Regions from separate parts of the Paenibacillus sp. FSL H7-0703 genome, predicted to be linked through region 1. Evidence: riboswitches for the same ligand, from Rfam matches in the RefSeq annotation. Region 1 holds a riboswitch; each other region holds the start of a gene.
What was found. Region 1 has a riboswitch for cyclic di-AMP ahead of MHB46_RS14130 (G5 domain-containing protein). Riboswitches for the same ligand answer to the same signal wherever they lie in the genome.

Region 1 (6,193 bases):
AAGATACAAGCTGGCTCGTATTTTTTAAGCATGATGCGTTCGCCATCAACATAAATTTCCAAAGCGTCTTTCTCTCCGATTCCCAGGGTACGGCGCAATTCGATTGGAATAACAACACGTCCGAGCTCGTCAACTTTTCTTACAATACCAGTGGATTTCATCATAATAAATCAGGCTCCTCTCGCCGTTTAAAATAATATAAGTGTCATGATTCGACAAAATTTTCTCTTTTCTGATATTTACTATACCAACGATTCCCAAAACAGTCAACCTTAAAAATGTAGTAACAGTCTGATTATGCAAAAGTATTTAGATTAAAGAGCTTTACTTGTGTGTATTGCCTTATCTTATTGATGATTTATTCAGTTTGTCGATTTGGAAATGTCGAAAAACTATAATTCGACATATTACGACAAATAATGTCGAATGAGGGAAACCATTTAGGATTTTATTGTATTTTAATCCATTATTCCGAATATTAAAGGAGCTGATATCTTGCACCAGCCACTCAGTGAAGAAAAAGTTTTTAAAGACCCGGTACATAATTACATCCATGTTCAGGATACTGTGATATGGCGGTTGATCAACACGCCGGAGTTCCAACGTTTACGGCGCATACGGCAGTTAGGCACGTCGTATCTTACGTTTCATGGAGCGGAGCATAGCCGGTTTTCACACTCATTGGGCGTATATGAGATTACGAGAAGTATTATTTCTCAATTTGAACGTGGAGATTTCCCGGATTGGCCGAAGGAGGAAAGGCTGGTTGCTCTGTGTGCAGCTCTATTGCATGATGTGGGGCACGGCCCATTTTCTCATTCAATTGAGGAAGCCTTTCATATGAACCATGAGGATTGGACATGCCGCATTGTACTGGGAGACACGAAGATCAACGCTGTGCTACGGCAAGTCGACGAGAAGCTTCCACAAAAGGTGGCTGCGGTTATAGCCAAAACGTATGATAAACCGATTGTTGTCAACCTGGTAACCAGTCCGCTAGATGCGGATCGTATGGATTATTTGTTGCGGGATGCTCACTCGACAGGCGTCAACTATGGCACGATTGATTTGGATCGTATTTTACGACTGCTGCGTCCTCATAATGGGAGAATTGTTGTGAAGGAATCAGGTATGCATGCAGTAGAAGATTATTTAATGTCACGCTACCAGATGTATTGGCAAATTTATTTTCATCCTGTAACACGCAGCTCGGAAATCCTTTTACGTAAAATTTTCAAGCGAGCAAAGGAATTGTTTAAAAACGGATATGAGTTTGGATTTCTGCTGGACCCGTTGCCGGATCTGTTGAAAGGAGATCTTACAGTAGAGCAATATCTGATGCTCGACGAGTCATTAATCCAGACCGTATTTAGCCAGTGGAAACGAGAAAAGGACGAGATTTTAAGTGATTTGAGCAGCCGGTTTATGGACCGTAGATTGTATAAATATGTAGAGATTGAAAATATGGATACAGATACCATTGACAGTATTCGAGAAGCTTTGAAAGAGGCTGGTTTGCACCCTGAATATGATTTTGAAATTGATTTTCCGACAGATCTTCCTTATGATGTGTTTCGGCAGGGTGGCTCGACGGACAACCAGATTTTACTGCTTGGACGTCAGGGCGAGGTGAGTGAAATATCCGAAGTTTCGGAAATTGTGCGCTCAATAAGTGGTATTCACCGAGGGAAATATCATATGTATTTTCCCCAGAATAAATTGAACGCGGTAAAAGACAGGCTTCCTGCCGAAATAAGGAATTATTTTGTCAAAGAATAGACAACTATATAGAAATGTAAGTAAAAAAAGGAGATGTAAACCTTGGATTTATTCGACACTCATACTCACTTGGATGCGCCACAATTTGACGAAGATCGTGAAGAAGTTATAGCACGTGCTGTCGAATCAGGAGTAACGCGGATGATCAATATCGGATTTAATCGTGAGACCATTCCATCCACCATGAAATTGGCCGAGACGTATGATTTTATTTATGCGGCAGTTGGATGGCACCCACAGGATGCTATTACAATGCAGGAGGGCGATCTAGAATGGATTGCATCGTTATGCAGTCATAAAAAGGTTGTAGCCATCGGAGAGATCGGTCTGGATTATTATTGGGATACATCACCGAAGGATGTGCAGCATCGGGTGTTTCGAAATCAAATTGGTCTGGCTCGTGAGCTCAAGATGCCCATTGTTATTCATAACCGGGATGCCCATGAAGATATTGTTAAGATTTTGCGCGAGGAAAAAGCGAGTGAGATTGGTGGAGTCATGCACTCCTTTTCGGGTAGCTGGGAGACAGCCAAAATGGTGCTGGATATGGGATTTCACCTTTCCTTCGGTGGTCCAATAACGTTCAAAAATGCCAAGCAGCCAAAAGAGGTGCTCGCACAGGTGCCGCTGGACCGTCTGCTCATTGAAACTGATGCTCCCTATCTGACGCCTCATCCGTTTCGTGGGAAGCGAAATGAGTCTGCACATGTGAGACTGGTAGCAGAGGCTGCAGCCCAAATCAAAGGGATTACAGTGGAGGAATTAGTGTCAATAACGACCCGAAATGCCCTGGAACGATTTGACATTCAGTGAAAAAGTGAAGAAATCGATCAAAATAAAGAGATAGACGAAGCTAATCATGAATTTGTTGCAGGAAACTCGAGAATATTACAATATTTTAACCGAATATTTTAAAAAATGTACTTGAAACCTGCTTTACAACATGCATAGAAACAGGATATCATCTTTTCAGTGAATTGTTGTTTGAATGTAAACATCAACAAGTCATTTCATGAACCAGTCTCGCTGAGTCCCTTTTACAGGGAACGGGGGAACCGATATGGCTTACAGTACGTCCGGCGTATGTGCAAGAAGGGAACGTCTCTTCCGCCAGCCGGCTCGACCTAAATTCTTTTCCCGGTAGGGATTGAACAGGTGGAGGAGCCGTATTTCGATTTCTTTCTGGGTCTTTGGGGTGAATGTGAAGGCGACCGCCATGAGCGGTTGACCCAAGCTAGGGCGACTCTCTACGTCCGAACCCGACAGCTAACCCCGTAAGCGTAACAAGAGAGAAGCCATCTCGTGCATGAGTTTTCCCGCATATTCACACATGCCGGAAGCCACGAAAGAGCTCTCTAGTCTCTTTCTCTGGCTTTTTTTGTTGTGAATAAAAGAAAATCTGTCATCATACTGTGGTTAAACAGGGGAGGACAGCATGCCGCGAAGACGGGTACATGGTGCAGGACAGTCGTAGTTTGGGCTTGTCTTGTAGAAAATCTGTTATAGTCACGTCAAATCTCAACTATGTCTTACTCCAGACGGCGGGCTATGTAAGGAGGACGGAGGAAATGGGCATTTTCCAAAAAAAGGATACCCATGAGTCACGCTCATCCAGCATGTCTTACGTATTGCGTTGGAAGCAAGAGAATGTGCGCCAGGCTGCTTTGGTTGCTATTTTTCTAATCGCGCTAACGATTATGATTTCAATTCTGATGTACACGCAATCTAAAAAACAAGTCTTTTTTGTCATCGATGGCAAGGCGTCTGCGGTAGAAACCCGGGAATCCAAGCTTCAAGATTTGCTGAGCGAGCATTCCATTTCACTTCAGCCGCATGATACAGTTTCCATGCCGCTAAATGGAGCAATACAGGATGGCGATCGCGTAGTCATTAAACGTGCCAATCAAGTCAAAGTATCTTCAGGCAATGAGACGAAAAAGCTGTACACAACAGAAAATACAGTAGAAGGTGCCATTCGTACCTCGGGCTATAAATTATCATCAACGGATAAAGTTTATCCTGCGTTGGATGCCTCTGTTTCGTCTAACATGGACATAAAAATCGTCCGTGTGAAGAAACAGCAGGTCGAACAGAAAAAACAGGTGCCTTATCAGGTCATCAAAACGGCCGATCCGAGTCTTTATAAAGGCGATAATCGGGTCATTCAAAGCGGCAAATCGGGTGTGGTCGTCCAGCACGTTCAAAAGGTATATCATGATGGAAAGTTGGTATCCAAACAGCTGGTTAACAAGGAAGTTGCACAGAACCGTGTGGATAAGGTCATTGCGGTAGGAACGAAGAAAAAACCGGTCGTTCTTGCTGCTTCCGTCGGTCCCAATGATGCGGTTGAGGCAACAACGGTTAGTTCGGGCAGTGCTGTCCGTAAAGCAGGCGTAAATTTTAAATATAGCAAAGTTTTACAAAATGTCTCCATGACGGCGTATTCCTCACAGGAGCCAGGTATCGGTACACGTACTGCATCCGGCGCACGTGTCACGGAAGGACGCACCATCGCGGTCGATCCGAGTGTAATTCCAATCGGCTGGTGGGTGTATATCGAAGGGGTGGGCTTCCGTCGTGCGGAGGATACCGGTGGCGCGATTAAAGGCCACAAAATCGATGTGTATTATGAGAGTTTGAGCCGAGCCAACCAATTTGGTCGTAAGCACGGTAAAACCGTATATGTTATCGGACCGGTAAAGCCTGAAATCAACTAAAACAGGTTGTGTATGTTGAGGGCAATGCGATAGTATTAACAACATAGTTATGCCATGCTAAGAAGAGGATATCCTCTTCTTATTTTGTTTTCAAAAGCAGGGAAAGATAAATATAGCTTGCTGTGTAGCAGTGGAGGGAAACGCAAATGATCAAGGAAGTGATCGTGGTAGAGGGCCGGGATGATACGGTGGCCATTCGCCGCGCTGTTGAAGCGGATACGATAGAAACTGGCGGCTCCGCCATTAATAAAATGACGCTGCGTAAAATTGCATTGGCGCAGGAGCGGCGGGGGGTCATCATTTTAACCGATCCCGATCATGCAGGGGAGCGCATCCGTAAGATTATCGCTTCCAAGGTACCCGGCTGCAAGCAGGCCTTTATACCCGAGGCAGAAGCGACGCGTAAAGGAGATATTGGCGTGGAGAATGCCTCACCAGAAGCGATCAGACACGCTCTTGCACGGGTCCATACGACAGTGGAAGGCGCCGACCCGCTGATTGAGTGGGCGGACCTGATTGATGCTGGACTCATCACCCATCCCAATGCTGCTGCACGCCGTATGGCCTTAGGGAATGTGCTGGGTATTGGTTATTGTAACGGAAAGCAGCTACATAAACGGCTCTCTGTATTTCAGATCAGCCGCGAGGAATTTGCCGGGGCGCTGGCACAAATTGAAAGTGAAGGATTGTGATGTCCGTATGACAGGGATTCAAGATATAGCAACACCGCGGCGTACGAAGGAAATTATTCAACGGCACGGTTTTTCGTTCAAAAAGAGTTTGGGACAAAATTTCCTGATTGATCAAAATATTCTCAATAAGATTGTAAATGCTGCCGGATTGGATGAGACGAAGGGTGCACTTGAGATCGGTCCTGGGATTGGCGCTTTGACCGAGAAGCTGGCGCAATCGGCTAAGGCAGTTACCGCTGTCGAGATTGACCAGCGGCTGCTGCCAATTCTCGGAGAGGTGTTGGCCCCTTACGAGCATGTGAAGGTACGTCATGGAGACGTGCTGAAGCTGGATTTGCGAGAGGTGTTCGCAGCCGATTTTGCAGACGTGAGTAAAGTAAGTGTCGTGGCTAATCTACCGTACTATGTTACTACACCGATTCTGATGAGGCTGCTGGAGGACAAGCTCCCTCTGGAGAATATCGTCGTTATGATCCAAAAAGAAGTGGCTGAGCGCATGGCTGCGTCTCCTGGAACGAAGGATTACGGCAGTCTGAGCATTGCGGTGCAATATTACAGCGAACCTGAATTAGTCTGTACTGTGCCGAATACAGTATTTATTCCCCAGCCGAATGTGGAGTCTGCAGTCATCCGGCTGCGTGTACGGGAAGCCCCTCCGGTGGAAGTGGTGGATGAGAAGCACTTCTTTGAAGTGGTTCATGCTGCTTTTGCCCAGCGTCGTAAAACCATCTCCAATAATTTAAAAAGCCGTTTCTTCACCAAAGAGAACAGGGACACGCTGGAGCCGCTGTTGCAACAAGCTGGTATTGAACCCTCCCGTCGAGGAGAAACGTTAAGTATTGAGGAATTTGCGCGTCTCAGCGCTGTGCTATTGGAGGCAGGTATATCCTAAGCTGGAACCAAACTGTGCATTCACCCATACGATATAGGAGGGGTGATACAGTGTGATGAGTTTAGGAGACTTGGTCGTTCGGAAATCGTACGGCGGGGATGTCACGTTTCGCG
Region 2 (6,193 bases), 1.2 Mb from region 1:
GGTGGACGTGGACAAATTAAGGCGGCGACCGATGTATTGCAAAATGAGCTGGGTTTGTTCATTCCTGTGTGTGGGCTGGTGAAGGATGCCAAACATAGAACTTCCCAACTATTAGTGGGAGAGTCCTCTGAGGCCGTGACACTTGCACGCAATAGCGAAGAATTTTATCTGCTGCAACGGATTCAGGACGAGGTTCACCGTTTTGCCATCACGTTCCACCGCGAGCAACGCGGCAAATCTATGGTAACTTCCCGGCTGGACTCTATTCCAGGCATCGGCGAGAAACGGCGTAAGTTACTGCTTAAGCATTTTGGATCGCTCAAAAAAATAAGAGAGGCCAGTGTCGAAGACTTCCGGCCTCTCTCTATTGGGGATAAGCTTGCGCGTCAGATTATAGCTGCCCTTCGGGAGGAGGAGTCGTAGAATACGGCTCCTCTTTTTTTATAGGTTCAAACATAATTCGATTTGGTTTTTTAGGACTAAACCAATAAATGATGTAACCCACAATGGCTGGAAGTAAGATCCAGAATAGACCAGCGCTCACATTCACAGTGTCTCCCAGACTCATCACACTAAGTCCCATTAGAATGCTGTCAAAAATAACGTGGCTGAACATGGCGGCAATAAAGCCGTAACGCAGGAACACAAAACTGAACAGCAAACCAAGAAAAGTCAGCTCAATAGGTCTGGAAATCACCGGATAGATTGGATAAAGTGTATGTCCCAGTGCCCAAATCAGCGTGGTGATCAGACACGCAACAAAAGTATTTTTCACTATTTTTTTGACCATCGGAATACCAAACAGACGGTAGACAGTCTCTTCTCCAATACCTGCCATCCAGGCCATAATCGGCAGTAGCCATGGATAAGCCATATTGTAAGGGGATTGCGTGGCATCTGTGGTGGAGAATGTATTAAATGTGCGCTCCAGTATAAAGAACAAAATGGATTGTACCCCGAGTAAAATAAAGGCCCACAAGTAGCCAACATACATACTGCGAAGCACATACAGCCCGTAGCCCGGCTCTTTTGCACGTGGCCATGCATTCAGTCCAACCTGACGCATAAGCCCGTCACCGCCGACCAAGGAGAAGTAGAGCGCTACAGCCATGACGAAGGTAACACCAATCTGGAAAACCATAAGAAATATAAGCATGCCCTTACCGCCTGCTTCTGCTTGCAATAAAGGCAGCATGTTCATGGTCCCAGCTATACTAGCAATAAAGTATACAACGGATAGAACAATGCCGCGTACAAATGAAGTATGTCGTCGGGTGAGTGACGCATACACAATGGCAAGTACACCCAGTACAAAGCTAAATAGGGCATAACCCGCATAGGTCATCCAATTCGCCCAAAATGTTTGCTTTTCGATATAATCGGTATAGGACGACGGGGCCGAAAAGCTTTGAGTGAAGGAGCGAACATCACCGTCTTCAAAAGTAAAAGCCAGTGTAAGTACCGAGGCGCCGATTTTTTTATCGTCTACGGTATACTTTAATCCGCCTTCTTGTTCAGTGGTCGCAAGCTTCAAATCCGACGGCTTAAAGCCAAAGCGCTTGACCCATACTGCGGCCGCCTGCTCCTTGGCTTCGAGGGTCATGCCGTCCTCAGCCACACGTACAAGCCTGTTACGTGCTTGTTCATCCGTAGAAATATCAGCCTGTGTGTAATTGGTGCTGGAGGTGATTCGTTTAAAGCTAACGACCTTGCCAGTGGATAAATCCACATGAATTTGCAGCTTACTCTTCGCTGAGGATTCAGGCAGATCGACCCGAAAGGTTTCGTAAGGGTAACTCTTTTTCCATGTACGGTCGTACTGTTGAAGCAGTTTTTCTCTAGATAAATAACCGTACAAATCTGTTTCGGCCTGATAGGTCACGACGGGCTCCTCAGGCTGTGATTCAGTATAGCCCAGCTCGGAGCGGGCGAAGTCCAATGCGTGTATGACCGCTTCTTGTTTGCTGATGACCTTTGCGTTCATTACTGATTCTGGACTCGGATTGCTAAGCGAGGGAATAAGCAATTGAAAGATAAAAAAGCAAATCAGGCCAATCCCGCCCAGCAAGCCTAATTTTTTGAAGTTGGCCGTGAGCACGACCGGTTTCCCGATAGGATTCATGAGTTTCCTCCTTAATCTGTAAATAAGAACATCCATTAAAGATATCATACTGCACAGGTTCCCGCCAACAGACCAGCGATATTCATGAAAATAGAGTGAAAGCACTTTAAAGTTCCAATAAAATTAGATAAGCTGCGATTAAACGATGCCCATTCGCAAAATAAAGCCAATTTCACGTTTTTTCGGCGAAATCGGTTTTGTGATCTGGATATAGAAGGATTATAATCTTGAGGCAATGCCTATAAAATACATAGGTAATGATATACAGTTGAGCCGAATTTCTATGGGAAAACGGGGGAACCATGTTACTGGGGTGAATTTTACAACCGATCCTGCTGGATCGGAAGTGTAAATAGGGCATACTGTGCTGCCCGAATCCGTCAGCTAACCTCGTAGGCTATGAGCAGGAACCAAGTCAGGCACTCGGTTTTCCGGTGTCTTTTTTTGTGCGTATAAAAGTGTTTGGATTGGTTAGACCGCTGCGGGTGCAGATTATTCTTCCGATTGCTGTTATCCCCGGATTTTTTGATTGTATACCCCCTTTAATGGTTAAAATCCGGAGATAAAGGCAAACGCTTCGCTTCTTCAGAACAATTCTGCCCCTTTCGCTACTGCCCGCCAATAGCACAGGGGGCTGAGTAGTGCTTGACATGCATTCTTCCTGTATTCAGGGAATGCTAATTATAGTTAACTAAGGTTTGGAAAAATCAAAAAATTCAGGGGCAACGACGATCGAAAGATCAAATGGAACGCGTAGCGAGCTTACACCGTATTAAATCACTGTTTTTATAGTTTTAAGGATTAGGAGAGAAGTGATGAATAGATGAATCCCAATGCAAGCTGGCTTCGGCTTTCTCCACCGCAGATATTCGTTGCGGGCTTTGCCATTATCATTCTTATAGGTAGTTTATTGTTAATGCTGCCGATCTCCAATACAACAGGAAAGCCACTTGCGTTTATAGACGCTTTGTTTACTGCCGCCTCTGCGACCTGTGTAACCGGGCTTGTCGTAAAGGATACCGGGCTCTTTTTTACCACTTTTGGTCAAGTTGTCATCGTTGCGCTGATCCAGATCGGCGGTCTTGGCTTTATGACCATGGCTACCTTGATTGCACTGGTGTTCAAGCGTCGGATTTCCTTGCGGGAGCGTCTCATTTTGCAGGAAGCGATGAATCAGACTTCTGTAGAGGGAATTGTCGGGTTAATCCGTAAGGTATTACTGTACTCACTAGTTATTGAAGGCGTATGCGCTACGATATTCTCGGTTCGCTGGTCCTTTGATATGCCTGTAGGCAGGGCGATTTATTTTGGAATCTGGCATGCCATCTCCATGTTTAACAATGCTGGTTTTGATTTATTCGGTGAATTTCGCAGCTTGACAGGTTATGTATATGATCCGATTGTTAATTTTACCGCAATGTTTCTAATTATTTCTGGCGGCATTGGTTTTGTAGTGATGTCAGACCTGGCAGAATATCGCAAGCGCAAGAGACTGTCCTTGCACACCAAGGTGGTACTCAGCATGACGGGCGCTATGATTGTAGTCGGCACGCTCGTGATTTTTGTATTTGAGTTTACGAATCCAAAGACTCTTGGCTCGCTTGATTGGGGTGGTAAGCTACTGGGATCTTTATTCCAGTCCGTTACTCCCCGTACCGCAGGTGCCAATACGCTGGACATCGCAGGCTTGCGGCAGGCTACGCAGTTTTTTATCATCATACTCATGTTTATTGGGGCTTCCCCTGGCTCCACTGGAGGCGGGATTAAGACCACAACATTCGCCCTGCTCATTGGAGCAGTGATTTCGATGCTGCGGGGGCGGGAAGATATTGTACTGTTCAAGTACCGACTTGCGCAGGGACGAATTTACAAGGCTTTGACCATTACACTGCTGGGGTTGCTGTTCGTGATCGGGGTGACCATGATTTTGTCGGCAACCGAAGATCATCATTTTCTGATGATCTTGTTTGAGACGGTGTCTGCGTTTGGTACGGTGGGGCTGTCGATGGGGCTTACACCTGATTTAACAGTCATAGGTAAGCTGGTGATTACCCTGACGATGTTTGCAGGTAGACTGGGGCCACTCACGCTAGCTTATGCACTGGGGCCGAAAAAGGGTAAAGAATTATATCGTCATCCGGAAGGCAAAATGATTATAGGATGAATCATTTCATATACATTTCGTTGGTTTAATCATTTCAGGATTTTGCAAAATTCGATACCAGTCGCTCCGAAGTCAAGATATAGACGAACTAAACCATTTCGATCTATATCTTCTTCATTGGAAGTCGCTTATGGGATTTTTGCAAAATCCCCATTTATGAAATTGATTCAGATAAGGAGTTTTCGAGTAGATATGAAAACGCAGCAGTTTGTAGTTATTGGCTTGGGGCGGTTTGGCTCAAGCCTGGCTTTGCAATTGGTGGATATGGGGTGCGAGGTGCTAGGCATTGACCGGAATGAGGATGTTGTGGACAGTATGAGTGAGATGTTGACACATACTGTCGTGGCGGACGCTACCGATGAAGACTCGTTGCGATCACTGGGCATCCGTAATTTCGATTGTGGCATTGTTGCTATTGGTGATGACATTCAGGTAAGCATCCTCACCGCCATTTTGCTGAAGGAGCTGGGTGTGAAAAAAGTTGTAGCCAAAGCCATATCTGTGCTGCACGGGCGTGCGTTAGAAAAGCTCGGTGTGGACCGGATTATTTATCCAGAACGGGATATGGGTATCCGGGTGGCTCACCAGCTAGTCACGCCTAATTTGCTCGATTATTTGGAGTTGTCTAAGGAATACAGTATTGTGGAACTCAATGTACCTGCATGTCTGAATGGCAAAACGCTAGCAGAGCTAAATGCCCGTACTCGCTTTGGTTGTAGCGTCGTGGCGCTTCATACAGCGAACGGTATCCTGATCGCACCGACGGCTATGGATCGGCTAAAAGCAGACGATATTATGGTCATCATCGGTTCGAATGACAATATCGGTCGCTTTGAGGATGAGGTTGTTAATGTTAATGAAGAGGATTAAACCCTCTACACCATACGGTAGCCTGCAAACGAAGCCCGTGTCTCGCTAATCCAGCGTCGTGCTGTCGGACCGAGATCGGTCGTCTCCGAGTAAATGAGGGAGGTCGTTCGGCGTGTCTCCTTCAAATCGGGCAAGTACAATGCAGTGAGTCCATTATCCCGCAATAGTTCGCTACGCAAATAGGATTTGGGCAGCAAGGCTGAAGCCTTACAGGTTGGAAGCAGGCGTACAATCGCCTCGAAAGAGTCGATTTCCATACGGATATCCGGCATGATGCCGCTGCGCTGGAACAAGTCATCCGTCAGACTGCGGTACCAGGTCCCTTTGGAGAAAATAATCATCGGCAATCCTTGCAGATCTTTCATCGAGGCTGTTCCTGTCTTGACCGTTAATTCATGTCCGATGGGAACGACGAGCTCCAAATGATCATCAAATAGCGGAATGCAACGCAGTCCAGCTTCATGAATGGCAGACCCGACAATACCGGCGTCTGCTTTTTTGTCACGTACAAAGGCGACGATTTCATGGGTTTTACCGGTGAGCAGCTTCAGCTCGGTTTGAGGATGCTTGCTCATGAAAGCTTCGACGAGGGTAGGCAGCGTCGTTTGGAGCGTCGTGAGGCTTGCGCCGAGTGTAAGCATACTCTGGGCTTCATTTTTGTGCTGGGACAGCTTTTGTAAAAAGCGAAGCTGTCGTTGCCGTTGCTCTAGCGCGAATGTATAAACAAATCGGCCAGTGGACGTAATTTCGAGCCGTTTGCCCCGACGATCAAAGAGATTCACACCCAGCTCTTCCTCCAGCTTGGCAATTTTGCGAGACAGGGCAGGTTGGGACAGATTCAGCAGTTTGGAGGCTTTATTCAGGCTGGACTGCTCGACAATGACGGCAAAAGCGTTCAAATCCTCAAACAAATCATCCACTTCCTCTCTATATGCAAAAAAGACATAATAATTAATACGTATATTGCAATTCCATTATAAGCCGAAAAGGAGTAACATGAAAGCGACACAAGATGTTCACACTTTTGTTTTTCCTTA
Region 3 (6,193 bases), 3.1 Mb from region 1:
ATTCACTACGGGGTTGCTTTGACGCTGGGTGTCAATTTTACCCCACTCCAGTCTGGTATAATCACATTGTCTCTGAATAGTTCAGCATATCTGGCTGAAATTTTCCGGGCAGGTATCCAGGCAGTAGACCGTGGACAGATGGAGGCTGCTCGTTCGTTGGGTATGGGACGCGGTAAAGCTATGCGTCATGTCATTTTGCCGCAAGCGTTTAAATCTATTTTGCCTGCTATCGGTAATGAGTTTATTACGATCATTAAAGAATCATCCATTATTTCGACCATTGGGATGGTGGATATTATGTATCAGGCCCAGGTCATTAAGAACATCACCTACGAAGGATTAAGTCCGTTCGTAATAGCAGCCGCTATTTATTTTGTAATGACATTCAGCTTGTCTAAGCTGCTGGGTTTATGGGAAAGGAAGTTGAGAGCCAGTGATCACCGTTAAACAACTGCGTAAATCGTTCGGTAAGAATGAGATTTTAAAAGGCATTGATATAGATATAGCCAAAGGTGAAGTCGTCGTCATCATCGGTCCCAGTGGTTCGGGGAAGAGTACGTTTTTGCGTTGTATGAATCTGTTGGAACAGCCTACAGACGGGGAGATTTTATTTGAGGGCGAGCCGATTACAGCTCGTGGCCATAATATTAATGTAACCCGGGAGAAGATGGGGATGGTGTTCCAGCATTTTAATCTTTTCCCGCATAAAACAGTGTTGCAGAACCTGACACTTGCCCCAACACAGGTTAGAAGACAGTCAGGGAAGGAAGCGGAAAAAATTTCGCTAGAACTCTTGCGTACCGTAGGGCTTGAGGATAAGAAGAATACCTATCCGAACCAGCTATCCGGAGGACAGAAGCAACGTATTGCGATTGCGCGTGCTTTGGCCATGCAGCCGCACGTAATGCTGTTCGATGAGCCGACTTCTGCATTGGACCCTGAAATGGTTGGAGAGGTTCTGGATGTAATGAAGAAGCTCGCCGAAGGCGGCATGACAATGGTAATCGTGACGCATGAAATGGGTTTTGCCCGCGAGGTGGGCGATCGAATTATCTTTATGGATAACGGTCAAATTGTAGAGCAAGGTACACCAGAGCAGGTATTTGGCACTCCAAGCCATGATCGCACCCGTGATTTTCTTGCCAAAGTATTGTAAGGAAGTGCTGATATAATCTATAAAAAAAGCCCTCCGTTTGACGGAGGGCTTTTTTCCTTTTTGTCACCATTTCCCCATACTTTCGTAACAAATATCGATTTCTTGATGACAAAATTGTAACGAGTATAGTATGATGTTCAAGGTTCCCAACATTTTCATGCGGATAAGGTTACAAAATTGTGATATTATGCAGTAAGCCAAAACTTACCGGGACAGCATGTGGTTATGACAACCGCTGAATGCTGGGCCCAAACTATGGGAAGTGCGGGGGACGTAACAACGGCAGTCATTCCGATACGTCATAAGACGATGTGGAATATGCCTAGGGGTGAATTGCACAAGCATAGGGCTTCTCCTGAGTCCGAATCCGACAGCTAACTTCGCAGGCATAACAGAGGAGGTACATATCTTTGAAACATCTAAAACATATTGGTAAAACGATGAAATTTGCGGTGCTTGCCGCAGCTATTGCAGGGCTGGCACAGACAGCTGGAGTAGCGGATGCTGCTTCGCTTCACACTGCCAAAGAGGGCGATACCTTCTTTTTACTTGCTCAACGTTATGGAGTATCGGTAGACGAGCTAACGAAGGCGAACCCAAACATTGCCTCCAACAATATATATGCAGGTCTGCAAATTAAGGTGCCTGACGAAAAAAGTGTGAAGGCAGCTTCGGATTCGAAGCCGCAGCTTCTTACGGAGAAAGCACCAGCAAATGAGGGGCCAACGATTGAAGCATGGGGTAAAACATTCAACTATAGCAAAATAGTTGACGTTAAGGCTTCTGCGTATTCTGCTGCAGCTGATGAGAATGGTAAATGGGGAGCAGTGGACTACTACGGCAATCCGCTTAAACTAGGTACAATTGCGGTAGACCCGAACGTCATTCCGATGGGCACGAAAGTGCTGGTTACAGGCTATTCCCACCCAGGTTTGCCGGATCATTCTTTTGTAGCTGTCGCTCGCGATCAGGGCAGCGCCATTACAGGAAAACGGATTGATATCTTTATTCCTGGTAACAAATCATTTGTGAACGACTTTGGATTTCAAAATGTGAAGCTGTACGTTATTGATAAATAACATTGTACGTATATAAGTTTAATTAAACATAATATATATTATGTAAACTTAATACCTGTACACTACCGCATATAACTAGGTCGGACTCTTATTAGGTCCTATCCGTAAAAAAAGGCTGTCTTGATGAGCAGAAAACTTCTGCTGGTAAGACAGCCTTTTTACGTTGCTTTAGCTTGTAGCTCAATCATAAACATATTGTTATTTCCGTTCCGAGGTATGGAGTAGCCGGGGGACTGTCACAAATTTGTAGCCCTTAGCTTTTAGAGAGTGAATTAGACCCGGCAGAGCTTGGACAGTGCCTTGCAAGTTGGAACTTTGACCTCCACCTGCGTGCATTAAAATAATAGAGCCAGGCCCGGTAGCTGGGATCACATTGCGCTGAATTTGTGTTTTACTTAGTCCCTTCCAGTCGAGAGAGTCTACATTCCAATTGACAATCATATAGCCATGACGACGTGCCCATTGGATTTGAGGCTCCGTGATTTCACCGTAGGGTGGACGAATCAACTTGGGGCGAAAACCTGCGCTGGCTTGTAAAATACGTTCTGTTTTTATAATCTGGTTGCGAAAGCGTTCTGGTGTGGCCTTCCTAAAATCCGGATGAGTATAGGAATGGTTTCCTATAGCATGGCCTTCACGGATAATACGGCGTATGATCCCCGGATGCTTTTCCGCACGGTGACCGACGATGAAAAAGGTGGCTTTGATGCCATTGGCGTGTAATACGTCCAAAACCTGCGGCGTATACCTAGAATCGGGCACATCATCAAAGGTTAGGGCAATTTGGCGGGTGTGTGGGCCGCACATTTTAAAAATGTCCGCATGTTTTTTACGCAGCATTGCTAATGTAGGAGTAGCACGATCTGTGCTCTGTTGTTGTACAGAAGAAGCAATAGCTGCTTCCTTGGGATGGGGCGTTCCGATGTTGGGAGGCGCATCCGCGTGAACGGGTAAACTTGAAAATGCTAGTAACAGTGCCAAGCATGGCAACACTCCCCTGTACGGCATATGTATCCCCCCTTTCCGTGCAGTGGTACCTAGTGGTGCTCTCGACTATTATGTACCTGTCCTATTAAAAATATGCTGGTAACCAAGTTCGGCTCATAAACGACTGGAAAAAAGTCCACGATGAAACGATTATCAATGAAGATGATGGAGCTAAACGTACATATTCTCTTAAACATGACCGAAAACAGGAGCATTTTCTCAAGTTTTAGCCTTACAACGAATTCGGTATACCGTGACAGCTGGTGTATAATGGGGATGCAATTCATAATTATACAGACATGGAATTGAAGGAAGGATGGATAAAAGTGACCGACTTGTTTACTCCTTATCAATTAAAGGGGCTTTCTTTAAAAAATCGGATTGTCATGCCCCCGATGTGCCAATACAGCGTGGAGGCCAAGGACGGAAATCCAACGGATTGGCATCATGTCCATTATGTGAGCCGGGCAGTAGGAGGCACTGGACTTATTATTGTGGAAATGACAGCGGTTCATCCAGATGGACGTATTACGGATCGTGATTTGGGTATTTGGTGTGACGAACATATTCCTGCATATCGTAAGATTGTAGAGGAAGTCCACAAGTATGGTGCCAAAATTGGCATTCAACTAGGCCACGCTGGACGCAAGGCTGAAGATGCTGAGCAACCTGTGGGTCCGTCCTCCATTCCTTTTAGCGAACGCTTTAAAGAGCCCCGCGCCTTAAAGACAGCTGAAGTCAGGGAACTGGTTCAGGCATACAAAGAAGGCGCGCGCCGCGCGGTGGAAGCCGGTTTTGACACGGTCGAGATACATGGCGCTCACGGCTATCTGATCCATCAATTTCATTCGCCTTTAACAAATACCAGAGAAGATGAATATGGGCAGGATTTGTCACTGTTCGGTGTTGAGGTCATACATGCTGTTAAAGAGGTTCTTCCTGCTGATATGCCTGTGCTTATGCGGATATCTGCTAAAGAATACGTCGAGGATGGATATAATGTGGAATACATAACAGGCGTAGGGGAACGATATCGTGATGCAGGTGTGGACATTTTCCATATCTCTTCTGGTGGTGAGGGTCCGATTGGTTCTGGCGGAGGCCCGTCTGCTCGTGCCGGCTATCAGGTGGATTTGGCTCATACCATCCGTGAAAAGCTGAATGTACCTGTGATTGCTGTTGGCTTACTGGATGATTATGAGGACGCCCGTCGGGTTGTTCAGCAAAAAGAAGCTGATTTGGTAGCAATAGGCCGTGCCATGCTGCGTGATCCCTATTGGGCGCTGCATGCATCGCGGGAGCTAAAAGTACAGGCCGACATCCCGGAGCCTTACTTGCGCGGCTTTTAGATATTTTTGAAACCCTCTTTGCAAAGCTTGCGTAAACATGTGTACAGAGCTTAAAATTTAAGCATTCAACTCTAGGAGGAACTTCACATGTCTATTTTCAAACGATTAAGAGATCTTACGATGTCCAACATTAACGCCATTATCGACAAGGCAGAAGATCCAATTAAAATGACGGATCAATACATTCGTGATATGCAAGAGGACCTGGAAGATGCAGAGAAAGCGGTAGCCGCTCAAATTGCTATTGAAAAGAGATTCAAACAGCAATACGAAGAACAGGCTGCTTTGGTAAAGAAACGCGAAGAACAGGCACATACCGCTGCAAAAGCGCAAAATGTAGATCTGGCGCGTCGTGCGCTGGAAGAAAAGAAATCTGCTGAACAAAAAATGAACGAGTTCAAAGCTGGTTACGAACAGAATAAAGCTGCAGCCGATAATCTACGTGGCAAGCTGGATGAAATGCGCAGACAGCTGACAGAAATGAAAAACAAGCGCGAAACACTGGTTGCCCGTTATAATGCAGCTAAAGCGCAAACCGAAATTAACAAAGCTATGAACGGTTTTAGCTCTGATACGGCAACTGCCGGATTGAAGCGTATGGAAGAAAAAATGCTGCAAGCAGAAGCACGTGCCGAAGCGAGCAACGAAATGTCCTCTAAGGAAAAATCGTTGGATGAGGAGTTCAAAGAGCTGGATAAGAAAAGCGCCGTGGACGATGAGCTTGCCGCTTTGTTGAAGCAATACGAAAATAAATAAGAACATTTTAGCAGTGCCACCAAGTGTGATTCTCAGGAAGCGAAGGAGAAACGTTTTCTCCTTCGCTTTTCCCTGCCTGGAGGCGTAAAACATTATATGAAGGTCAAGAAGATGTGGAGGATGGTATGAAATGCATTTTTTAGAAACGATGAAAGCAATGCTTGTATGGACTGGTGCGGGGGCTATTTTGATTTTCGCATTAATGTATGTCGACTCTTTATTTACGAAGTATAAGGATTTTGCCGAAGTGAAAGCTGGAAATATGGCCGTAACGGTACGAATGATTATGAAGCTGGTTGCACAAGGCTATATTTTGTCAGGGTCTATCGCTACAGCTAATAATTTGCTCGAAGCGCTTGTGTATTCTGTGATCGCCTTTGTCATCCTGCTTGTTTTGGAAGTTATTGTACGTCTGCTGTTGCGGTACTGGGCTCAGTTTGATCTGGATAAAGGTACACAGGAAGGTAAAATTGGTTTCGGTCTGTTTTCAGGAGCACTGCATCTGGTTGGCGCCTTGATCATTACAGCATGCTTCTAGGCTAAGAAAGGCAGGAATATAACCATGGGTGTGTGGAAACGAATTTCAAATCTATTTGCTAAGCCGGAGCCGCCAAAAGCAGAGAAAAGCATGCTTCACTTAAATCCAGGTGATATCTGTGAAGTGTCGCTTGTTACCTATGAAGTGGTAGGTCGTGTACATAATCGTGCCCGGAATGCCGTTGTTTTGACGCTTCAGGATGGTAATCAAGTCAGTTATCTTCATATTGAGGAACGGGAAACACTGCAATTCGGACTATATCAGGCCATCGACGGCAGACTTGACAACCCCGAGGAAGTGCCGACCATTTTAGAGCTGGATGATACAA
Region 4 (6,193 bases), 110 kb from region 1:
GCCCATATCCATGGATTGTGACGACGGATTCGCGGCCGAGTGATCCAGCACGCCAGTGCCGCCACTAAAAGCTGAACTCAGGGATTGAGCCATAGTTTCAAATTTTTTGGCGTCGAGCGAGCTCATACCGAATAAGACAATGAAAAGAGCCAACAGAAGGGTCATTAAGTCGGAATATGGCAACAGCCAGCTTTCGTCAGCATGCTCTTCATGCGGTTCATGTCTCTTTTTACTCACTGGAATCGCCATCCTTCTGGGTCATCGTAGCCCGTTCGGTCGGAGTCAGGAAGATCGTCAGTTTCTGACTGATGGCAATTGTCGATATCCCCGATTGAATGGAAAGCAGACCTTCGACCATCATTAATTTAAGCTCCACTTCTTTTTTGGATAACCGTTTCAGCTTGTTGGACATCGGATGCCACAGAACATAACCTGTAAAAATACCGAGCAACGTCGCAATGAAGGCTGCTGCAATGGCGTGAGAGAGCTTTTCCATATCACTAAGGTCAGCCAGAGCGGCGATCAGACCTACAACGGCACCGAGTACCCCGAGCGTTGGAGCGTACATACCGGCTTGGGAGAAGATCAGTGCGCCAGAGCGATGTCGATCCTCGGTAGCATTGATATCCTCCATCAGAACGTCCCGTACGAATTCCTGATCATTGCCGTCAATAATCATTCGCATGCCGCCACGCATAAAGGGATCGTCGATTTCCTCTACCTTAGACTCCAAGGCGAGCAGACCTTCACGACGGGTAATGGATGCCCACTCGGTAAACGTACCGATGAGCTCTTTGCGGTCTAACAGTTTTTGTTCGGTGAAAATAACCTTGAACAGCTTCGGAATCCGTTTGATTTCTGCCATCGGGAAGGCCATAAATATACTCGCTGCCGTTCCGACGAAAATAATCATGTAAGCAGCGGGATTATTGACCAAATTGACGACCGGAGCGCCTTTTAAGATCATCCCGACGACCAGTGACACAATCCCGAGCACAAGTCCGATAATGGTTGAAATTTGCATGATACACCTCATCCATGAGAATAGATTTTGAATCCTTTCATGCCGCCGGGGTCGTCCTTGCCCCAAGCGCGTCATTACAAGACGGATTATAGTATTTATCGACAAAACTCTCTTTTTTGTTAAGTGCGAATTTCCGGTATAATAAGGTGATTATGTATTGAATGGCGGAACCATTGGAGGAAATGGCATGGGAGTAAAGCATGGGCGTGAGTATGAACAAATTTTGAACGATTTTACAGAGGCTGTGGGGCGCATCCCAGATAGCTATGAATTTTTTGAGATGGAAGCAGAAGATTGGGACAGGCTGGACCCGGCGGGACGTCAGGAAGTCAATGAAGCTTTGGCAGAAGACTTATTTTATGCACTGGGTACAGAGCCCACAATCACTGTAGGGAGTAGCGTTGTGATCTATGAGCCGGAGCAGCATCGCATCTATGTACTTATTGGGGACGAGGAGCTGATGTCAGTCCCTTTGATTTGAGGTCCGTCTTATGGATTTATCAACGGGGCCGTGGTAATATGTACACCAATATATCGTAGTTTTGGCCGTATTTAAGCGGTCGAAAGGCTTCCGTATAAACGGGGAGGAGTTCGTAACATGCCTTTTACACAAGAAGAGATTGAAGCACATCTGGAGAAACTGGAGGGCTGGGAACTGGAGGAAGGACGTTGGATCGTTCGAAAATATAATTTTTCCAGTTTTATGAAAGGGATTGCATTCGTGGATGAAGTTGCCGCTATATCTGAAGCATTCAATCATCATCCATTTATTACGATTGATTATAAGACCGTGACTCTGCGTTTGACCTCTTGGGACGACGGCGGTATTATGGCCGTGGATATTAAGGAAGCCCAACAATATAATGAAGCTTTTGAAAAAATGCGCAGCAGTCATTGAGCTTGTAATGATCTGTCGTATGATGATAAAAGCGCCTTCGCTATACAACATCGTGGTTGTATGCCGAAGGCGCTTTTATCATAGAATCTGGGTTGGGTGCTCGGGACGATATACCATACAATAAAATGGTTTTTTGCCATCAGGAGTCTGGCGTTCATAGGTATCTGTAAGCTCAAATCCAGCCGCCTTGTAGGCCCGGATAGCGCGCCCATTCCAAGTGAGCACCTCTAGATCAATTTCATTCTTCGGGTTGCGTCGTTGAGCTTCCTCTGCAATGGCACGGACAAAATCAGAGCCTTTGCCATGTCCGCATCTGTCAGGATGCATTCCAAGACCTAGCCGGGTCACACCGATCATAGGAAAATATTGAGCAAATCCCGTCAGTTTGTTCTCTTTATCCAGTACGGCAACATATTGCTCTTGGCGAAGCGTGGGACTTCCGAATTCGACTTCAAGCGCCTTCATTTGTTCCCAGGGGAGCCAACCGTATATGTTATAAGGTGGATCATAGTGCCACTCACAAATTGCAGCCGCTTGATGCTCGTCCATCGGTACGATCCGATAGTTGGATATTGAGGCCGGCATGTGTTCCATCCTCCTTTTACACAGGTACTTCAATCATTAACAACAGATTGTAGACAAGTTGCAGAGGAATGGCAAGCGTGTTTATTTCATACCTAAGTCGGGTATACATTCAATAAGAAGGAATTACTGCTCATATGCTCCCCCAGCGGTGACGGTAAAACCGACGATGTTCGCTACAATTGAAACCTTTTGAGGTCTCAGTTCGTCAGTAAAGATAATAATTGCTGATGTTGTGGACATAAAAAACCGCAATTCGATTCCGGCCAGAATCAAATTGCGGCTAGGGTTAGCTTGCTGTGCGTTAGTTATTCTACGTTATCGTCATCAGGAATGTCTGAAGCTACAGAATGGTAAGCGTCTGTGCTCATAATTCTTTTTGCACCGACATAGCGGTTAGCGTAATAATTTTCGTTCAGTGAGCTAACTACTACACCACGTGAAGTCGAGGAGTGGGCAAATTTCCCTTCACCTACGAAGATACCTACATGGGAAATGCCTCTTCCTGTGGTGTTGAAGAACACCAGGTCCCCAGGTCTCATTTCATCGCGGGATACAGAAGATCCCATTTTGAATTGTGATCCGGATTGATGCGGAAGTTTAATTCCCAGTTTGTTGTATACGTACATTGTGAAGCCGGAGCAATCGAATCCCTCGAGTGTAGTGCCTCCGCTTCTGTAGTTCGTTCCTTTGGCATCTTGAATGACCTGGTCCATCTTAGAGTCTGCATATGCACTGCCGCCACCGAATGTAAAAGATGTAAAGGCAATGGCAAGACCCATAGCTGCGATCGTTAGCTTCTTCTTCAAAAAAAATATACCCCTTCCAATGCCTGCGAGGTTAGCTTAAGGATTCGGTAGAAGGTTCCCCTATGACCACTCTGTTGCGAGATCAATTCACCCAAACTGGTTCCCCCGCTTCCTAGGTGCCAGGAATTAGGCTTAACTTAAGATGTGCACCTTGGAGAGCAGTATTCACAATAACGTTATTTTTGAGATAAAGGTTACAATAAAGATTACAAAGTTGTTACTATCAGTTCACTGCGATTATTGTAACAAAGACGGCTGGCTTTGGCAAATGTTTCATTGCAAAAAGTTACAAAAAAAATCTGCTCCTAATGTCCCAGGAACAGATCTTGTTAACAGTATTCAGTTATGTGTCGTTTGCGCGAGTATGAATCAAGGTTTTTCGACAGACGGAAATGAAGTAAAAAACATAAAGGCAGGGCTTAGCTTCTACTAGAGATATCGGTATGCCATAGTCTGTACTGCGAACTGATATGCCACAGCCTGACCAGACTAGTAACAAAATGATACGATTGCTGGAGAATGAGCGCCAGCATGCCAGTCCAAATCATCGCCACGGTGCCAAATAGACCGAAGACCAGCAGCACACAAGCACCGAGCAAAAGGGATATACCGACAGCTGGGAGGAGCCGGCGAAAGAAGGCGAGCAGGGACGATAGTATGGCGTGACCACCGACAGTACCCAGTTGCATATACAGGATGCACTGCCGAATGAACCATCCGTATGCCATCCATCCAATGACATAGGGCAATAAATGCAGCAGATAAGAGGAAGATTGAAGTGCTCCTGCTACAATAGGGTAGAGTCTCGGTACTACCCAAAAGGCGGGAAGCAGCAGCAGTCCCAACTCGATGGTGTAATACAACAGCGACGACATGCCATGGCGTTTCATACCCTTGAAAAAGGACAGGCTTTGCGGTTCAGTCGCATCGGTATGCAGACTTTGATATATTCCGGCTCTAATGAAGGGAGTGATCAGTATGCGTAGTACAGTCGCCCCTAGTAGTATCCACAAATACACATGTACTTCCCGGCTGTCCATCAGAGCAATCTGACTCTCCATCCAAAATAAGGTCTGTCCCAGCTCGTTTTGACCCTGATCAGGATAACGGAGCAATAGCGGGATAACGGCAGACTGCACCAGCCGATAGATAAACACCCCCCACAGTAGTCGATACAGAAATAAAATGATAACGATATAGAATCGTATGCGCACCAGCGCCCAGCCCTCTTTTATAACAGTCCGCATCTATAGACACCTCACCATGACAGACTTCCAAGCAGTGTCTCCAACAGCTTGGTTACACTTACACTCCAACGGGTTTGTTGCTTTTCGTCCAATTCGGCTTTTAGGCTATTGTTAATATGCTTGTTCTCCAGTGCAATGGTATATAAGGGATCAAGGGTTACATAGGAAACGGGAGAAGTACTTTTGATCCGAAAAGTTGTGCTTTTGCCCGCGCCGTCCCAAGCCTTGAATATCGTGGTACCATCCTTGAAGGTAAATTGGACAGGGATCTTGGGATAATCCGCCCCTTTTTTGCTGACCGTCACGACTGCTTCATATCCATTCTCCAGCTTGTGGTTTGTGATGTGATCCACTGAAAAGTCCGCCATCTGGCCGTCATATACATACTGTTCAAAATAGTGGCTCCATGAGCGTCCGGTGACTCTCTCCACGATACGTTGAAAATCCATTGAGGACGGATGCTTAAATCGGTACGTCTGGACGTAGGTCCGCATAATGCGATCCATTTTTTTCATACCCACCTGACGTTCAATGCCCCGTAGGACCAGCTTGCCTCGAGAGTAGGCATTTTGCGCGTACTCAGCAGCTGAGCCGTACTTCCATGACTCACGGTTTAGCGGCTGTGGGGAGGCTACCTGTCCCGATTGTAATGGCAAGTTAGGGGTAAGCCCATATTCTTGCTCCATAAGCCGCTCCTCTGCATAGGAGGTGAAGCCTTCATCCAGCCACGGCTCCTCAAATTCATTATTGGCTACCATTCCGTAGAAATATTGATGTCCAATCTCATGAACTAATGTCCGTTCCAGACTATAGCCAGGATTCAGATTACCCGCAGCAGCGGCCGTGATGAGTGTCGGATACTCCATACCGCCGGCTCCATTGCCTGATTTGGGTGGAACCACGATGGATAGGGTGGAATATGGATAAGGCCCGTACCATTTGCTGTAGTACGAAAGGGCGGCCTTCGCTGCGCTCATATAGCGCCCTTTGAGCTCCTTGTGCGACGGGTCAAGGTAGAGCTTGATTTTGACACCAGGGACTTCAGCAGAAGAAAAGGGTTCTTCTACGGTTACAAAGTTGGGTGAAGCGGACCAGGCAAAATCGTGTACATCATCGGCATAAAATTGATATATTTTTTGGCCGTTCTGTCGGACGGCACCACGGGTGGGAAATCCGGTCGCTGCTACGATATGAGTTTCAGGCACCCGAATCCGTACGCTGTAAATTCCAAAATCGGCATAAAACTCGGAGTTACCATGATACTGGTGGAGGTTCCAGCCCTCCTCGGCGCGTCCACGCTGTCCTGCAGTCTCGTAGACGCTGAGCTTCGGGAACCACTGCCCTGCCATTACAAAATCATCTGTCGCACCCATACGAGCGAAGATGGCGGGCAGTTTTACCTCAAACTTCATATATAATGTGATTTCTTCGCCACCTCGTACCGGCTTGGGTAGACGCACCTTCACGAGCGAACGGTCGCCTGCGTTACCGTCATCTGGCTGCACATATTGGATGCGGTGCATGAGAGATAAACCGTCTTCTGTTTTTAGTTCAGTCAGCGTCATGGAGCCAAAGCCGTCTTTGGGCATGGTATCTCCGCGCAGCTTTCCACCGGATTCCTTCATAAAGGTAG

Region 2: another riboswitch for cyclic di-AMP. It lies ahead of MHB46_RS19915 (TrkH family potassium uptake protein); the one in region 1 lies ahead of MHB46_RS14130 (G5 domain-containing protein).
Region 3: another riboswitch for cyclic di-AMP. It lies ahead of MHB46_RS00700 (3D domain-containing protein); the one in region 1 lies ahead of MHB46_RS14130 (G5 domain-containing protein).
Region 4: another riboswitch for cyclic di-AMP. It lies ahead of MHB46_RS13715 (C40 family peptidase); the one in region 1 lies ahead of MHB46_RS14130 (G5 domain-containing protein).

Annotation. Positions count from the first base shown of each region.
Region 1 covers NZ_JBBOPF010000001.1:3,218,116-3,224,308, reverse strand. Annotated here, with positions in the region: gene MHB46_RS14145 (AbrB/MazE/SpoVT family DNA-binding domain-containing protein) at 1-164, opposite strand, end outside; gene MHB46_RS14140 (HD domain-containing protein) at 496-1,779, shown strand; gene MHB46_RS14135 (TatD family hydrolase) at 1,822-2,592, shown strand; cyclic di-AMP (ydaO/yuaA leader) riboswitch at 2,794-3,076, shown strand; gene MHB46_RS14130 (G5 domain-containing protein) at 3,348-4,496, shown strand; gene rnmV (ribonuclease M5) at 4,643-5,188, shown strand; gene rsmA (16S rRNA (adenine(1518)-N(6)/adenine(1519)-N(6))-dimethyltransferase RsmA) at 5,196-6,080, shown strand; gene yabG (sporulation peptidase YabG) at 6,136-6,193, shown strand, end outside.
Region 2 covers NZ_JBBOPF010000001.1:4,463,200-4,469,392, forward strand. Annotated here, with positions in the region: gene uvrC (excinuclease ABC subunit UvrC) at 1-423, shown strand, start outside; gene MHB46_RS19910 (CPBP family intramembrane glutamic endopeptidase) at 392-2,122, opposite strand; cyclic di-AMP (ydaO/yuaA leader) riboswitch at 2,384-2,536, shown strand; gene MHB46_RS19915 (TrkH family potassium uptake protein) at 2,946-4,286, shown strand; gene MHB46_RS19920 (potassium channel family protein) at 4,479-5,156, shown strand; gene MHB46_RS19925 (LysR family transcriptional regulator) at 5,162-6,067, opposite strand.
Region 3 covers NZ_JBBOPF010000001.1:153,777-159,969, forward strand. Annotated here, with positions in the region: gene MHB46_RS00690 (ABC transporter substrate-binding protein/permease) at 1-447, shown strand, start outside; gene MHB46_RS00695 (amino acid ABC transporter ATP-binding protein) at 434-1,156, shown strand; cyclic di-AMP (ydaO/yuaA leader) riboswitch at 1,392-1,560, shown strand; gene MHB46_RS00700 (3D domain-containing protein) at 1,567-2,235, shown strand; gene MHB46_RS00705 (polysaccharide deacetylase family protein) at 2,434-3,243, opposite strand; gene MHB46_RS00710 (NADH:flavin oxidoreductase/NADH oxidase) at 3,549-4,571, shown strand; gene MHB46_RS00715 (PspA/IM30 family protein) at 4,659-5,327, shown strand; gene MHB46_RS00720 (DUF350 domain-containing protein) at 5,458-5,865, shown strand; gene MHB46_RS00725 (DUF4178 domain-containing protein) at 5,890-6,193, shown strand, end outside.
Region 4 covers NZ_JBBOPF010000001.1:3,110,258-3,116,450, reverse strand. Annotated here, with positions in the region: gene motB (flagellar motor protein MotB) at 1-237, opposite strand, end outside; gene motA (flagellar motor stator protein MotA) at 230-1,024, opposite strand; gene MHB46_RS13730 (hypothetical protein) at 1,212-1,505, shown strand; gene MHB46_RS13725 (4a-hydroxytetrahydrobiopterin dehydratase) at 1,623-1,922, shown strand; gene MHB46_RS13720 (GNAT family N-acetyltransferase) at 2,001-2,507, opposite strand; gene MHB46_RS13715 (C40 family peptidase) at 2,813-3,313, opposite strand; cyclic di-AMP (ydaO/yuaA leader) riboswitch at 3,319-3,456, opposite strand; gene MHB46_RS13710 (hypothetical protein) at 3,733-4,560, opposite strand; gene MHB46_RS13705 (M1 family metallopeptidase) at 4,572-6,193, opposite strand, start outside.